3 regions of the Cupriavidus sp. JZ107 genome follow, and region 3 is predicted to be linked to each of the others. Evidence: predicted binding sites of a transcription regulator. Region 3 holds the regulator's gene; each other region holds the start of a gene.
What was found. The regulator sigma-54, encoded in region 3, starts transcription at its own class of promoters, with help from an activator protein. The targets are predictions, from matches to a motif close to TGGCANGNAANCTGCTTT.
Positions count from the first base shown of each region.

Region 1: the regulator sigma-54 is predicted to act here: its motif matches at 2,378-2,395, upstream of M1D55_RS06725 (GTP cyclohydrolase II).
Region 2: the regulator sigma-54 is predicted to act here: its motif matches at 1,811-1,828, upstream of urtA (urea ABC transporter substrate-binding protein).

Region 1 is NZ_CP096480.1:1,547,062-1,551,988, reverse strand. It holds gene M1D55_RS06735 (amino acid ABC transporter substrate-binding protein) at 1-930, opposite strand, end outside; gene M1D55_RS06730 (acyltransferase family protein) at 1,178-2,257, shown strand; gene M1D55_RS06725 (GTP cyclohydrolase II) at 2,447-3,685, shown strand; gene M1D55_RS06720 (URC4/urg3 family protein) at 3,709-4,927, shown strand, end outside.
Region 2 is NZ_CP096481.1:2,276,805-2,281,731, forward strand. It holds gene urtB (urea ABC transporter permease subunit UrtB) at 1-176, opposite strand, end outside; gene urtA (urea ABC transporter substrate-binding protein) at 499-1,755, opposite strand; gene M1D55_RS19950 (MaoC family dehydratase) at 1,958-2,437, opposite strand; gene M1D55_RS19955 (MaoC family dehydratase) at 2,457-2,909, opposite strand; gene M1D55_RS19960 (acyl-CoA dehydrogenase family protein) at 3,140-4,258, opposite strand; gene M1D55_RS19965 (acyl-CoA dehydrogenase family protein) at 4,272-4,927, opposite strand, start outside.
Region 3 is NZ_CP096481.1:2,929,786-2,934,712, forward strand. It holds gene lptB (LPS export ABC transporter ATP-binding protein) at 1-744, shown strand, start outside; gene M1D55_RS22835 (RNA polymerase factor sigma-54) at 933-2,411, shown strand; gene hpf (ribosome hibernation-promoting factor, HPF/YfiA family) at 2,461-2,817, shown strand; gene ptsN (PTS IIA-like nitrogen regulatory protein PtsN) at 3,197-3,652, shown strand; gene hprK (HPr(Ser) kinase/phosphatase) at 3,725-4,696, shown strand; gene M1D55_RS22855 (PsiF family protein) at 4,885-4,927, shown strand, end outside.

The DNA of each region.
Region 1 (4,927 bases), on a different replicon from region 3:
TTCGGTCACGGCGTCGGACGGATGCTTCCACGCCTCGCGAACCTCGGCCGATGGGGCGAGCGCCAGGTTGATATTGCGCGCGCCGATCGGCTTCTGGAACCAGCGCTGCTGCAGCGTCTCGATCTGCGGGCTGCCGTAGACGCCGGCCAGCGTCTGGTCGACCAGCTGCTTCCATGCCGGGTCTGCCTTCGACAGCATCAGCGCGTTCTGCTCGACCGACAGCGCCGGGCCGACGATCACAAATTGGGACGGGTCCTTGGCGCGGGCGCGCAGGCCGGCCAGCAGCACGTCGTCCATCACGAAGGCCTGGGCGCGGCCGGACTCGAGCAGCAGGAACGATTCGCCATGGTCCTTGGCGTAGATGTCGCGGTAGCCGTACTGGCCCTTGAGCCGGCGCACATGGCGGTCGCCGGTCGAGCCGGCGCTGGTCACCACGGTCTTGCCGCGCAGATCGTCGAGCGAATCGATGCCGGAATCGGCGCGCACCAGCATCCGCACCGCCGACACATAGTGGGAGACGCTGAAGGCGACCTGCTTCTGGCGCTCCAGCGTATTGGTGTTCGGCGCGCAGTCAAGGTCGACCAGGCCATTGACGATGCCCGGGATGCGGTTCTGCGGGGTCAGCGGCATCCAGCGGACCTTCAGGTCCTTCAGGCCCAGTGCCTGGCGCGCGCCCTCGGCCGCGCGCAGGCACAGGTCGACCGCGTAGCCGGCCGGCTGGCCCTTGTCGTCGGCAAACGAAAACGGCAGCGCGGACTCGCGGTAACCGAGCACGATGGTGCCGCTGGAGCGGATCTTGTCGAGAACCGGGCCGTGCAGCGCCTCGGCGCCGGCGGCATGCGCGACGCCGGTGCCGAGCAGAGCGGCCGCGAGCAGCACCGGGCGCAGCGAACCAAGAGAGCGACGGAAAGAGCGGAAGGAAGGCAACATGGCGGGGCGATAGAAAACAGCAAAGACCCAAGGGTAGCGATAGCTTTGTCCCGGGGGAACGACAACTTCGTCATAAGTAAATACCCTAGGTCAATGTGCCGAGCCGGACGCAACGGCAGGGAACGACATGCCGATGCCTGCACGTGGCCCCGGGTACAATCCCGGGCCACGCGGTCCGGTGCCGCGCCGCGCACGGGCGCGTCGGGGCCGGGCGGCGAATTCCCGTTCGGTTTCCGTCTTGTCCTCCATCTCTTCGCAACCCGCGCGCCTGGCCGGCATCGATGCGCTCAAGGCCATCGGCTCGCAATTGATCGTGCTGCATCACCTGGCCTTCTACGGGCCGATGTCCGATGCGGCGCATTCCCTCGCCCCCGCCTTGATCGACTGGCTCGCCGACTACGCGCGCATCGCGGTGCAGCTGTTCCTGGTGATCGGCGGCTTCCTGGCCGCACGCAGCCTCGCCCCGGACGGCCTGCTGCGCACGTCGCGGCCGCTCGCGGCGCTGCTGCGGCGCTATCGCAAGCTGGCCGTGCCCTTTGCCGCGGCGATCGGCCTGGCCATCGCCGCGGCGGCGCTGGCGCGGCAGGGCATGGACCATCCGTCGATCCCGGCGCCGCCGCAATGGGGGCAGCTGCTGGCGCATCTGTTGCTGCTGCACGACGTGCTCGATATCGACGCGCTGTCGGCAGGGGTGTGGTATGTCGCGATCGACTTCCAGCTGTTCGGGCTGCTGTTGCTGACGCTATGGCTGGCGCGCCGATTGCCCGCGGACTGGCAGGTCCGCGTGGGCGCCGCACTGGTGGCGGCGCTCGCGCTGGCCTCGCTGTTCTGGTTCAACCGGGACGCGGACTGGGACATGTGGGCCATCTATTTCTTTGGCGCCTACGGACTGGGCGTGCTCGGCTACTGGGCGTCGAACCCCGGCCGCTCGGGCTGGTGGCTCGCGGCGCTCGCCGCGGTAGGCATTGCCGCGCTGATGGTCGATCTGCGCTCGCGCATCGCGCTGGCGCTGGCCGTCGCGCTGCTGCTGACGCTCGCACGGCGCGGCGGCTGGCTGGCGGCGTGGCCGCGCGGCCGCGTCTTCGCCACGTTCGGCGCGATCTCGTACTCGGTGTTCCTGGTGCACTTTCCGATCTGTCTGCTGGTCAACAGCCTGATGTCGCAGCTGGCGCCCGGCATGCCGTGGCTCAATGCGGCGGGCATGGCGCTGGCGTGGTTGGCGAGCAACGCCACCGGTGCGCTTTTTTACCGATATGTCGAATCGCGCGATCCGTTCGCATCGCTTGGCAAGTTGTTGTTGCGCAACCGCGAGGGGCTGGCGCGCTAGGGGGCGTTGCCCATCCGCAACATGGCACGCGCTGCACGATACGCGGGCGCCGCATGAACCGTTGTTGTGCCGCGTTCGGTGAGGCGGCGTACTCAAAAGGGGAAAACGCCCATACGCGCTTGGCATGGCGATTGCCTACCATCAAGGTAAACCTGACCGTTTGGTCAGGATTCACGCCTCGAGGCTGCCATGTCCGATCACATCGTCCTGACCTCGCACGCACGCCGCGACAAGCCGGCCGAGCCGATCCACTGGGGGGCGCCGACCGCGGCCGAACGCGGCCCCGTGATCGCGACGCTGACCAATCCGGCGCACCGCAACGTGATCGGGACGCATGCCGGCGCCTACGCCGTCTATCGCGCGCTGGCGGTGGCTTCGGGCAAGCTGCAGCGCGACCATCGCCCCGACCTGACCGACACGGCGCCGGCCGAGCCGATCGGCCCGCATCCGCAGTGGGGCGATCCCGACACGATCGTGTCGCTGGACCCGTGGGGCCATCTGGTGTCGACCGTCTTCGCCGACCGCATCGCGGCCGGCGTCGATATCCGGCCGACCATCGCGGTTACGCGCGCCCATATCAACATGCCGGAACTGATGGCGGCGATCGCGGCCGGCCGGCTGATTCCCGATGGCAGGATCCTGTTTGCCAACGGCGATGTGCGCGTCACCAAGGCCGCGGTCGATCCGGTCTGGTATCTGCCCGGCATGGCACGCCGCTTCGGCATCAAGGAAAGCGCGCTGCGCCGCAGCCTGTTCGAGCAGACCAGCGGCATGTTCCCCGAACTGGTGACGCGGCCCGATCTGAAGGTCTTCCTGCCGCCGATCGGTGGCATGACGCTGTATTTCTTCGGCGACGTCAGCCTGCTGGGCAAGCCGCAGACGCCGGTCGCCTGCCGCGTGCACGACGAATGCAACGGCTCGGACGTATTCGGGTCTGACATCTGTACGTGCCGTCCTTATCTGGCGCACGGTATCGAGGTGTGCATCGAGATGGCGCAGCAGGGCGGCGTCGGACTGGTGGTCTACAACCGCAAGGAAGGCCGCGCGCTGGGCGAGGTCACCAAATTCCTGGTCTACAACGCGCGCAAGCGGCAGGTCGGCGGCGACCGCGCCGAAACCTATTTCGCGCGGACCGAATGCGTGGCCGGCGTGCAGGACATGCGCTTCCAGGAGCTGATGCCCGATGTCTTCCATTGGCTGGGCATTCGTCGCATTGACCGCTGGGCCTCGATGAGCAATATGAAACACGGCGCGCTGGTCGCGCAGGGAATCGAAGTGGTCGAGCAGGTGCCGATTCCCGACGCGCTGATTCCGGCCGACGCGAGGGTGGAGATCGACGCCAAGGTGGCGGCGGGCTACTTCACCCGTTACACGCCTCCGGACGCCACCGAACTGACGGTGGCCAAGGGCAGGGGACTGGACGAATGACAGAACGAGACGATGCAGCATCGATGGGCGCGGCCGGGCAGTCCGGCGTGCAAGCCCGCGCTTCGCGCGAGGGCTGGCAAAGCTGGGTCGAACCCGATCACCCGGCTTCGGCGTTGCTGACGGCGCAGGCGGTGCGGGCGCGCTGCGCCGCGGTGACCGCCGCGGTCGCGGCCGGCGACTCGCAGTGGTTCAGCTGGCATCCGCAGCGGGTCGCCGCGATCGCCGACTATGTGGCGACCACCATCCGCTCGCGCTACCGCGATCTGCAGGTGCCTTACCACAGCCGCTGGCGCCATTTCGAAAGCGGCGGACCGGGCGAGCTGCGCGACCGCTGGGGCATCCTGTGCGAACGCGCCGCGCTGACCGGCGACGATCATCGCGAGGAGCGCGCGCGCATCGGCATCGACCTGGTGATTCCCAGCGTGCTGCTCGACGCGGGCGCCGGGCCGGACTGGCGCTACCGCGATCCGGCCAGCGACCTGAGCCTGAGCCGCTCCGAGGGGCTGGGCGTGGCCAGCTTCGACCTGTTCGCGCGCGGCGGCTTTTCCGCGACGCCGGACGAGCCGCTGCGCTCGGATGCCGAGCGGCTGGCGCAGATCGATCCGTCGACGCTGGCCACCGCCTTCCAGGTCGCGCAGCACAATCCGCTGGTCGGGCTCGAGGGCCGCGCCGGCCTGGTGCGCCGGCTCGGCAAGGTCGCGCAGGCGACGCCGGCCGTGTTCGGCGAGCCCGCCAGGCTCGGCAATCTGTTCGACTATCTGAAGGCGCATGCCAGCGAGGGGCGCATCGACGCGGCCTTCGTGCTGCGCACGCTGTTGGTCGCGCTCGGGCCGGTCTGGCCCGGACGGCTGCAGCTGGAGGGCGTCTCGCTCGGCGACTGCTGGCGCCATCCGGCCAGCCCCGACGGGCTGGTGCCGTTCCACAAGCTGACCCAGTGGCTGACCTACTCGCTGCTCGAGCCGCTCGAGGACGGCGGCCTGACGGTGACCGGGCTCGATGCGCTGACCGGCCTGCCCGAATACCGCAACGGCGGCCTGCTGTACGACTTCGAGTTGATGGTGCCGCGCGATGCGAGCTTTGCCGAGGCGGTGCACCGGGTCGACGAGCCGGCCATCGTCGAATGGCGCGCGCTGACGGTGACCGGCCTGGACCTGGTCGCCGAGGCAACGCGGCAGGCGCTGGGCCTGTCGGCCGACGCCTTCCCGTTGGCGCGCGTGCTGGAGGGCGGTACCTGGGCGGCGG
Region 2 (4,927 bases), 650 kb from region 3:
GCGGCGATGGCGGCGCGCTTGGCGTCGAAGTCGTCTTCGGCCAGCGGCTGCAGGTCGGCCTGGGTCAGCGCGGTGGCGGCCCACAGCGCGGGTGCGGCCAGCAGCAGCGGCAGCACCAGCAGCACGGCAAGCGTGGCGCGCCACCAGGAGGCGCGGGGCAGCATCGGTCGGGACATGGAAATGGGTAGTGTCCTGGATGATGGAGTGGGCTTGAAGCGGATGGCAGTGGGATAGCGAGCGCCGCTACCCTCTCCCCCGCCCCTTTCCCGCAAGCGGGAGAGGGGAGAAAACCGGCGGTGCAATTGTCTTTGCGACGGTGTTCTCCCTCTTCCCCGCCCCTCTCCCGCAAGCGGGAGAGAAGAAAACCTGCGAGAGAACCGACGGTCTTCTCCCTCTCCGTCCAGCGGAATCAGAGAACCGACGGTGTTCTCCCTCTCCCCCTCAGGGGGAGAGGGTCGGGGAGAGGGGGTGGTTTGCCACCCTCTCCCGCAAGGAGCCTCACATCACCTTGTCCGGCTTGCCCTCGTTGCCCGCGATGAACGGGCTCCACGGCTGCGCGCGCAGCGGCTTCGGCGTCTTCCAGACGACCGAGAACTGGCCATCGCCCTTGACCTCGCCGATCATCACCGGCTTGTACAGATGGTGGTTCTCGCCCATCGTCAGCGTGAAGCCGCTTGGCGCCTTGAAGGTCTGGCCGATCATCGCGGCGCGGACCTTGTTCGGATCGGTGGTGCCGGCCTTCTTGACCGCCTGCGCCCACATATGGATGCCGACGTAGGTCGCTTCCATCGGATCGTTGGTCACGCGCTTGTCGCCGCCCGGCAGCTTGTTGGCCTGGACCCAGGACGCCCATTGCTTCTTGAACGCGTCGTTCTCCGGGTTCTTGACCGACATGAAGTAGTTCCATGCGGCCAGGTGGCCGACCAGCGGCTTGGTATCGATGCCGCGCAGTTCTTCCTCGCCGACCGAGAACGCCACCACCGGCACGTCCTTGGCCTTCAGGCCCGCGTTGCCCAGCTCCTTGTAGAACGGCACATTGGAGTCGCCGTTGATCGTCGAGATCACCGCGGTGCGGCCGCCCTGCGAGAACTTCTTGATGTTGGCGACGATGGTCTGGTAATCGCTGTGGCCGAACGGCGTGTAGACCTCCTCGATATCCTTGTCGGCCACGCCCTTGCTCTTCAGGAATGCGCGCAGGATCTTGTTGGTGGTGCGCGGATACACGTAGTCGGTGCCCAGCAGGAAGAAGCGCTTCGCGCCGCCGCCCTCCTTGCTCATCAGGTACTCGACCGCGGGAATGGCCTGCTGGTTCGGCGCCGCGCCGGTGTAGAAGACGTTCTTCGACATCTCCTCGCCCTCGTACTGCACCGGATAGAACAGCAGCGCGTTCAGTTCCTCGTAGACCGGCAGCACCGACTTGCGCGACACCGAGGTCCAGCAGCCGAAGGTCACCGCAACCTTGTCGTTGCTGATCAGCTGGCGCGCCTTCTCGGCGAACAGCGGCCAGTTCGACGCGGGATCGACGACTACCGGCACCAGCTTGCGGCCCAGCACGCCGCCGCTCTTGTTGATCTCGTCGATGGCCATCAGCGCGACGTCCTTCAGCGACGTCTCCGAGATCGCCATCGTGCCCGACAGCGAATGCAGCACGCCCACCTTGATCGGCTCTTTCGATTGCGCGATCGCCAGCGGGCTGGTACCGATCATCGCCGCGGCGGCCACCGCCGACAGCTTCAATATCTCACGTCGTTTCATTGCAGCTCCCTAGCTCGTATTGGTGTTCGAGGAAGAACGCACCCCGGCAGGGACTTCTGCAACTAGCGTGCCACCAAAAAAGAACGCGGCCTGTGGCCGCGTGGGTGACTGCATCGAGATGACGGCACCGTGGCGGTGCGCCGGCGCCTTGCATCACGATGGTGCGATGACGCAAAGCGGTGCGGCGCACCGCGCCGGGGCGTCAGGAATAGCGCCGGCTGATCGATTCGGCGACGCAGACCGGACGGTCGCTGCCCTCGCGCTCGATCGTGACCTCCCAGGTCGACTGCGCGCCGACCAGGTCCGGTGCATTGGGCGGCGGCGCGATGCGCTCGACCTTCAGCAGCTTGATGCGCGCGCGCAGCCGGCTGCCGACCGGCACCGGCGCGGTGAAGCGCACGCGGTTCAGGCCGTAGTTGACGCCGATCTTGACGCCCGGCATCTGCATCGCACTCTGCATCAGCGCGGGCAGCAGCGACAGCGTCAGGAAGCCGTGCGCGACCGGCGCGCCGAACGGCGATTCGCGCCGCGCGCGTTCGGGATCGACGTGAATCCACTGATGGTCGCCGGTCGCCTCGGCGAACAGATTGACCTGGTGCTGCGTGATCTCGGTCCAGTCGCTGACGGCGACCTCCTGCCCCTGCAGGCCCTCGAGTTCTTCCAGCGAAGCGATGGTGCGCATCTTCTCTCCTTGTCCAATGTCAGGCCGGCCGGCGGCCATACATGCCCATGCCCTTGACGGTGCAGACCAGCTCGCCGCGCTGGTTGACCGCCTCCCACTGCGTGTGCACGACGCCGCGATCGGGCTTGGACTGCGACGGCCGCTTGTCCAGCACCGCGACAAACACGGTCAGCGTGTCGCCGGCATAGACCGGCTTGAGCCAGCGGATCTCGTCGACCCCAGGCGAGCCCATGCTGGCGGATTTCGATGTCATGTTGTCGACCAGCATGCGCATCATCACCGCGCAGGTCATCCAGCCGCTCGAGATCAGGCCGCCGTAGATGCTCTTCTTCGCCGCCTCCTTGTCGACGTGGAACGGCTGCGGATCGTATTGCGTGGCAAAGCTGACGATCTCGTCCTCGGTGATCAGCCGCGAGCCGAGCTCGCGCCGGCTGCCGACGACGAAGTCTTCGAAGTACATGGTGTCGGACATGGGGTCTCCGTGGTTGTCGGTATCGACAATGTATCGAGTGTGTTCTCCCTCTCCCCTCAGGGGAGAGGGTCGGGGAGAGGGGTGGTTTCAGTCGCCACGTACATAGCGACCGCCGCTGCCCTCTCCCCCGCCCCTCTCCCGCACGCGGGAGAGGGGAGAAACCCGGAATGCAAAAAGCCGCGCCGGACGTTCAGCCCGAGCGCGGCCTTGCTTGCCTCAGCGGCTGGCCATCATGCCGCCTGCTGGAATTCCGGCAGGCTGGCGAAGCGGCCAAGATGGTGGTCGACGTCGCCGAAGGTCGTGTTGATCAGCGTCAGCCGCTTGAACATGTGCGCGGCCGGCAGTTCGTCGGTGACGCCCATGCCGCCGTGGATCTGCACCGCTTCCTGGCCGACCGTGCGCGCCGCCTGTCCGACCCGCGCCTTGGCGGCGGACACGTAGCGGCGGCGCTCCTCGGGGCTCGCCTCGTCGAAGCGGGCCGCGGCCAGCAGCGTGATCGAGCGCGACTGTTCGGCATGGATGAACATCTCGACCATGCGGTGCTGCAGCGCCTGGAAGCGCGCGATCGGCACGCCGAACTGCTGGCGCGTCTTGGCGTACTCGATGGTGGCGGCGGTCAGCGTGTCCATCACGCCCACGGCCTCGGCGCACAGCAGCACCGCGGCGTAGTCGGCGACCTGCTCGAGCAGCGCCCAGCCCTGGCCCTCGGCGCCCAGCAGTTCGCCAGCGGCGTCCTGGAACGTGATATCGGCCGCGTGCAGGTTGTCGATCGTGCGGTAGTCGCGAATGGTGACGCCCGGCGCCTTGGCATCGACCAGGAACAGCGAGATGCCGTCCTGGTCGGCGTTGCCGCCGCCGCTGCGCGCCGACACCACCAGCTTGTCGGCCTGGCCGCCGTGGATCGCCACGACCTTGGTGCCGTTCAGCTTGCCGCCCTTGGCGGTCACGCGCACGTCGTTCAGCGTGTAGCGTGCCTCGCGCTCGTTGAACGCGGTGGCCAGCTTGATTTCGCCGCCGGCAACCTGTTCGAGCACCGCGTCCTGGCCGCCGGCCTGCTTCAGCGCGTAGGCGGCGGTCACCGTCGCCAGATAGGGCTCGACCACCAGGCCGCGGCCCAGCTCCTGCATCACCACCATCATGTCGATGGCCGACCCGTTGAAGCCGCCCTGCGCCTCGGGCACCGGCAGCGCGGTCAGGCCGAGTTCGACCAGCGCGTTCCAGGCCGCCTCGCTGTAGCCGGTCTCGCTCTTGTAGGCCTTCTTGCGGGACTCGAAGTCGTAGCTCTTGTCGATGAAGCGGCGTACCGCATCAGCCAGTTGCTTCTGCTCGTCGCTGAGATTGAAGTTCATGGTTCCTGTCTCCTCACAGCCCCAGGATCATCTGGCTGATGATGTTCTTCTGGATTTCGTTGGATCCGCCGTAGATCGAGGTCTTGCGGAAGTTGAAGTAGTACGCGGCCAGCGGCGCGGCATCGTCGTAGCCGGTCACCGCATGCTCGGTCTCGCACTCCAGGTAGTCGCGGTCGAACGGCTGCGCGTACGGGCCGACGGCTTCGACCATCAGCTCGGTCAGCATCTGCTGGATCTCGGTGCCCTTGATCTTCAGCAGCGAGGCCTCGGGGCCGGGGCCCTTGCCGGCGCTCTCGCTCGACACCACGCGCAGCACGGTGATTTCCAGTGCCATCAGCTCGATCTCCAGCGCGGCGACCTTGGCGCCGAACACCGGATCCTCCAGCAGCGGCTTGCCGTTCTTCTGCTGCTGGCGCGCGACGCGCTTCAGGAAGCCGAGCTCGCGCTTGGAATTGCCGACGCGGGCAATGCCGGTGCGCTCATGGCCGAGCAGGTACTTGGCGTAGGTCCAGCCCTTGTTCTCCTCGCCGACGCGGTTCTCGACCGGCACCTGGACGTTGTCGAAGAAGACCTCGTTCACCTCGTGGTCCTCGTCGAGCATGATGATCGGACGCACGGTGATGCCCGGCGTCTTCATGTCGATCAGCAGGAAGGAAATGCCCTCCTGCT
Region 3 (4,927 bases):
CCCGTCACCAGCAATCTGGTGGTGCGCCATCTGAAGAAGCGCTACGGCTCGCGCACCGTGGTCAAGGACGTGTCGCTCGACGTCAAGAGCGGCGAGGTGGTCGGCCTGCTCGGCCCCAACGGCGCGGGCAAGACCACGTCGTTCTACATGATCGTGGGCCTGGTCGCGCTCGACGAAGGCGACATCGTGCTCGATGGCCAGCATATCAGCGGCCTGCCGATCCACGAGCGCGCGCGCATGGGCCTGTCGTACCTGCCGCAGGAAGCGTCGGTGTTCCGCAAGCTCAATGTCGAGCAGAACATCCGCGCGGTGCTGGAACTGCAGCGCGACAACGGCAAGGCGCTGTCCGCGGCCGAGATCGAGCGCCGGCTCGACAGCCTGCTCGACGATCTGCAGATCGCCCACCTGCGCAACAATCCTGCGCTGTCGCTGTCCGGCGGCGAGCGCCGGCGCGTCGAGATCGCACGGGCGCTGGCCTCGGCGCCGCGCTTCATCCTGCTGGACGAACCGTTCGCCGGCGTCGATCCGATCGCCGTCGGCGAGATCCAGCGCATCGTCAGCTTCCTGAAGGCGCGCAATATCGGCGTGCTGATCACCGACCACAACGTGCGCGAGACGCTGGGCATCTGCGACCACGCCTACATCATCAGCGAGGGCGCGGTGCTGGCGGCAGGCGAGCCCAAGGAAATCATCGCCAACGAATCGGTGCGGCGCGTTTACCTGGGCGAAAACTTCCGCATGTAATTGCTTGACCCGGGGCGGCACGACACGCGGCTGCCCCGCCCTGCGAGGCAGCGGCTTCGTACGCCGGCAAGCGATGCCACGATCATGCTCTGGTGATCCACCAGGCAATCGCTTCTGCCCACGCAATCGAAACTTCCGATAGCAAATTCCGTTCCATCGCGGCCGAAGTTGCGCATAAAATAGGCCGCATGAAACCGTCGCTACAGCTACGCCTCTCCCAGCATCTGGCCCTGACGCCGCAGCTGCAGCAGTCGATCCGGCTGTTGCAGTTGTCCACGCTGGAACTGCAACAGGAAGTCGAGCAGGCGCTGACCGAGAATCCGCTGCTCGAACGCGAAAACGACTGGATCGAAAGCCCGCTGCGCGTCGCTGCCGACGGGTCGGTCAATGTGCAGACCGCCACCACGACGCCGCCCGCCGAACCGGCGGCGCCCGCGGACTCGCGCGCGGACGGTGCCGCCGCGGCCGACGATGGCTATGCCGACGGCGCGGGCGAAGATTATGGCGGCGACTGGAGCCTGGACGACTTCGCCCGCCGTCCGCAAAGCGATGAGGACGAAAAAACGCCGCTGCAATTGCGCGACGCCGAGCCCACGCTGCGCGAATATCTGATGGAGCAATTGGCTCCGCTGAAAATCTCGACGCGCGACAAGGGCCTGGCGATTTTCCTGATCGAATCGCTCGACGACGACGGTTATCTGAGCGCGTCGCTCGAGGAAATCCTGTCCGAATTGCCGGAAGAGCTCGAATTCGAACTGGACGAAGTGCATGCGATGCTGACGCTGCTGCAAAGCTTCGATCCGCCCGGGGTCGGCGCACGCAACGCAGCAGAATGCCTGTCGCTGCAACTGCGCCGCATCGAACATCCGCAGCGCGACCTGGCGATGACCATCGTCCGCCATCACCTCGAACTGCTGGCCGCGCGCGACTACACGCGGCTGAAGAAGGCCCTGCAGGTCGACGACATGCAGTTGAAGGCCGCGCACGAGCTGATCCGCTCACTCGCGCCGTATCCTGGCCACGCCTACAGCCGGCCGGAAGCGGACTTCGTGGTGCCCGATGTATTCGTGCGCAAGAGCGGCCACAACTGGATCGCGCAGCTCAATCCCGATGTGATGCCACGGCTACGCATCAACGATATGTATGCGCAAATCTTGCGCGGCGCGAAAGGCGATACCGGCGCCGCGGGATTGCAGCAGAAACTGCAGGAGGCGCGCTGGCTCATCAAGAATATCCAGCAGCGTTTCGACACCATTTTGCGCGTCGCACAAGCCATCGTGGAGCGGCAAAAGAATTTCTTTACGCACGGCGAAATTGCGATGCGCCCCTTGGTTTTGCGGGAGATAGCCGATACACTGGGTCTACACGAGTCGACTATTTCTCGTGTGACGACCAATAAGTACATGGCCACCCCGATGGGGACATTCGAGCTGAAATATTTCTTCGGCAGTCATGTATCGACCGAGACCGGCGGTGCCGCGTCTTCCACCGCAATCCGTGCGCTGATCAAGCAGCTGATAGGAGCCGAAGACCCCAGAAACCCGTTGTCCGACAGCCGGATTGCCGAACTGCTGGGGGAACAAGGCTTCGTCGTGGCGCGACGTACCGTCGCCAAATATCGTGAAGCCTTGAAGATCCCGGCCGTGAACCTTCGCAAGTCTTTGTAGCCGAGTCGCATCGCCTGCCTGGTGCGGCTCTTTCAGAAGGAGAAGCGCTATGAACTTCAAGATCAGTGGACACCACTTGGACATCACGCCGTCGCTGCGTGAGTACGTGGAAACGAAACTGGAGCGAATCCTCAGGCATTTCGATCAGGTTATTGACGTCAGCGTGCTGCTATCGGTCGACAATCAAAAGGAAAAGGATCGCCGGCAACGCGCGGAAATCAATGTGCATCTGAAGGGCAAGGACATCTTTGTCGAGGCGCACCACGAAGATCTCTATGCGGCGATCGACATGCTGGTCGACAAGCTGGACCGGCAAGTGATCCGCTACAAGGACAAGGTGCAGAGCCACGACCGCGAATCGCTGAAGTATCACAGCAGCCTGGTGGCGAACCAGGCCCAGCAGTAGCTTGAAGATTCGGCGCGGCCACAACGCCGGCCGGCCTTGAAGTGAGGAAAGAAGCCGTGCCAGGAGCACGGCTTTTTTGCGCCCGTCGCGGCACGGGACCTTCGCAGCCTATAGGATGAAACCGGAATGGGGTTCCGTCTGGCAGGCTTCCCGGTGTATGCTGTGCAATACATATAGAGAATGCCCGCCCCGCTTCCTTGTGCAATGCCGCTCGGGGCGATCGGCATCGGACGGCAGGGAGCCCCCCTGCACTATAATGTGCCGCACGCTGATAGTCGGGAAGCGGCGGCAACGAACGCACCGCCCAGCAACGGCAGACCGGCCCACGCCGGCAAGGACCGCATGGCGGCGCCAGTTTCAGGAATTCCGCGCATTTCAAATGAACCGTTTGGCCAAACTGCTGCCGCCCGGCAATATCTCGCTCGACGTCAGCGTCACCAGCAAGAAACGCGTGTTCGAACAGGCCGGCTTGCTGTTCGAAAACAACCATGGCGTGGCGCGCGCCACGGTGACCGACAATCTGTTTGCCCGCGAATCGCTTGGCTCGACCGGGCTTGGTGCCGGCGTGGCAATCCCGCATGGCCGCATCAAGGGCCTGAAACAGCCGCTGGCTGCCTTCATGCGGCTTGCCGAGCCGATCCCGTTCGAATCGCCCGACGGCAAGCCGGTTTCGCTGCTGATCTTCCTGCTGGTGCCGGAACAGGCCACGCAGCAACATCTGGAAATCCTGTCGGAAATCGCTCAGCTATTGTCCGATCGCGACATGCGTGATGGCCTCGCCGCTTTGCCGACGCCCGATGCGGTTCACCAGTTGCTGGTGCAATGGCATCCTTGACCCTCCCGGCATAAGCGCGCACAGCCGCGCCAACCGCATATACCACCGCCTTAGCGCCCCGCCTCATCCCGCATGGAACTCACCGGCGTCACCTCCCAGTCGATCTTCGACGACAACGCAGCCGACCTCAAACTGTCCTGGGTGGCCGGGCTGGAGGGCGCCGATCGCGCCTTCGACCTCGACTTCGCACGCGAGGCGACCTCGGCGGCCGACCTGGTCGGCCACTTGAACCTGATCCACCCGAACCGGATCCAGGTGCTGGGCAAGCCGGAGATCACCTACTACCAGCGGCTCGACGACGAAACGCGCAAGCGGCAGATGGGTGAGCTGATCCTGCTTGAGCCACCCTTCCTCGTCGTCGCCGACGGCATGGAGCCGCCGCCCGACCTCGAACTGCGATGCACCCGCTCGTCGACGCCGCTGTTCACGACCCCGGTGTCGTCGGCCGCGGTAATCGACCATCTGCGGTTGTATCTGTCGCGCATTTCCGCGCCGCGGGTCACGATGCACGGCGTGTTTCTCGACATCCTCGGCATGGGCGTGCTGATCATGGGCGAATCCGGCCTGGGCAAGAGCGAACTCGGCCTGGAACTGATCTCCCGCGGACATGGCCTGGTCGCCGACGATGCGGTCGATTTCGTGCGTCTTGGCCCCGATTTCGTCGAGGGTCGCTGCCCGCCGCTGCTGCAGAACCTGCTGGAAGTGCGCGGCCTGGGCCTGCTCGATATCAAGACGATCTTCGGCGAAACCGCGGTGCGCCGGAAGATGAAGCTCAAGCTGGTGGTCCAGCTGGTCCGCCGCAACGACGGCGAATTCGAACGGCTGCCGCTCGATTCGCAATATCTCGACGTGCTCGGCCTGCCCATCCACATGGTGAAGATCCAGGTTGCGGCCGGCCGCAACCTCGCGGTGCTGGTCGAGGCCGCCGTGCGCAACACCATCCTGCGGCTGCGCGGCATCGACACGCTGCGCGATTTCATGGATCGCCAGCGCGCCGCGATGCAGGCCGACGCGGCCTCGCGCGGCCAGGGCCGTCTGCTCTGAGCGTTGGACCGGAGCGCCCACTGAGCGTCTGCTCGAGCATGCATTGACGCATCGGCGTGCCCGACACGCCGGCAGCGTCAACCTGATTGGGGTTTTCAGCGTTTTGTGCTGTAATGGGCATCACGCCCAGCCTGCGCCGTTGCGCATCCTGCGCTTGGCGACCCGATCCTCAGTCAGGAGATTCCAGCATGAAGACACTGATCGCAACCTGCGTGCTGCTGTGCCCGCTGG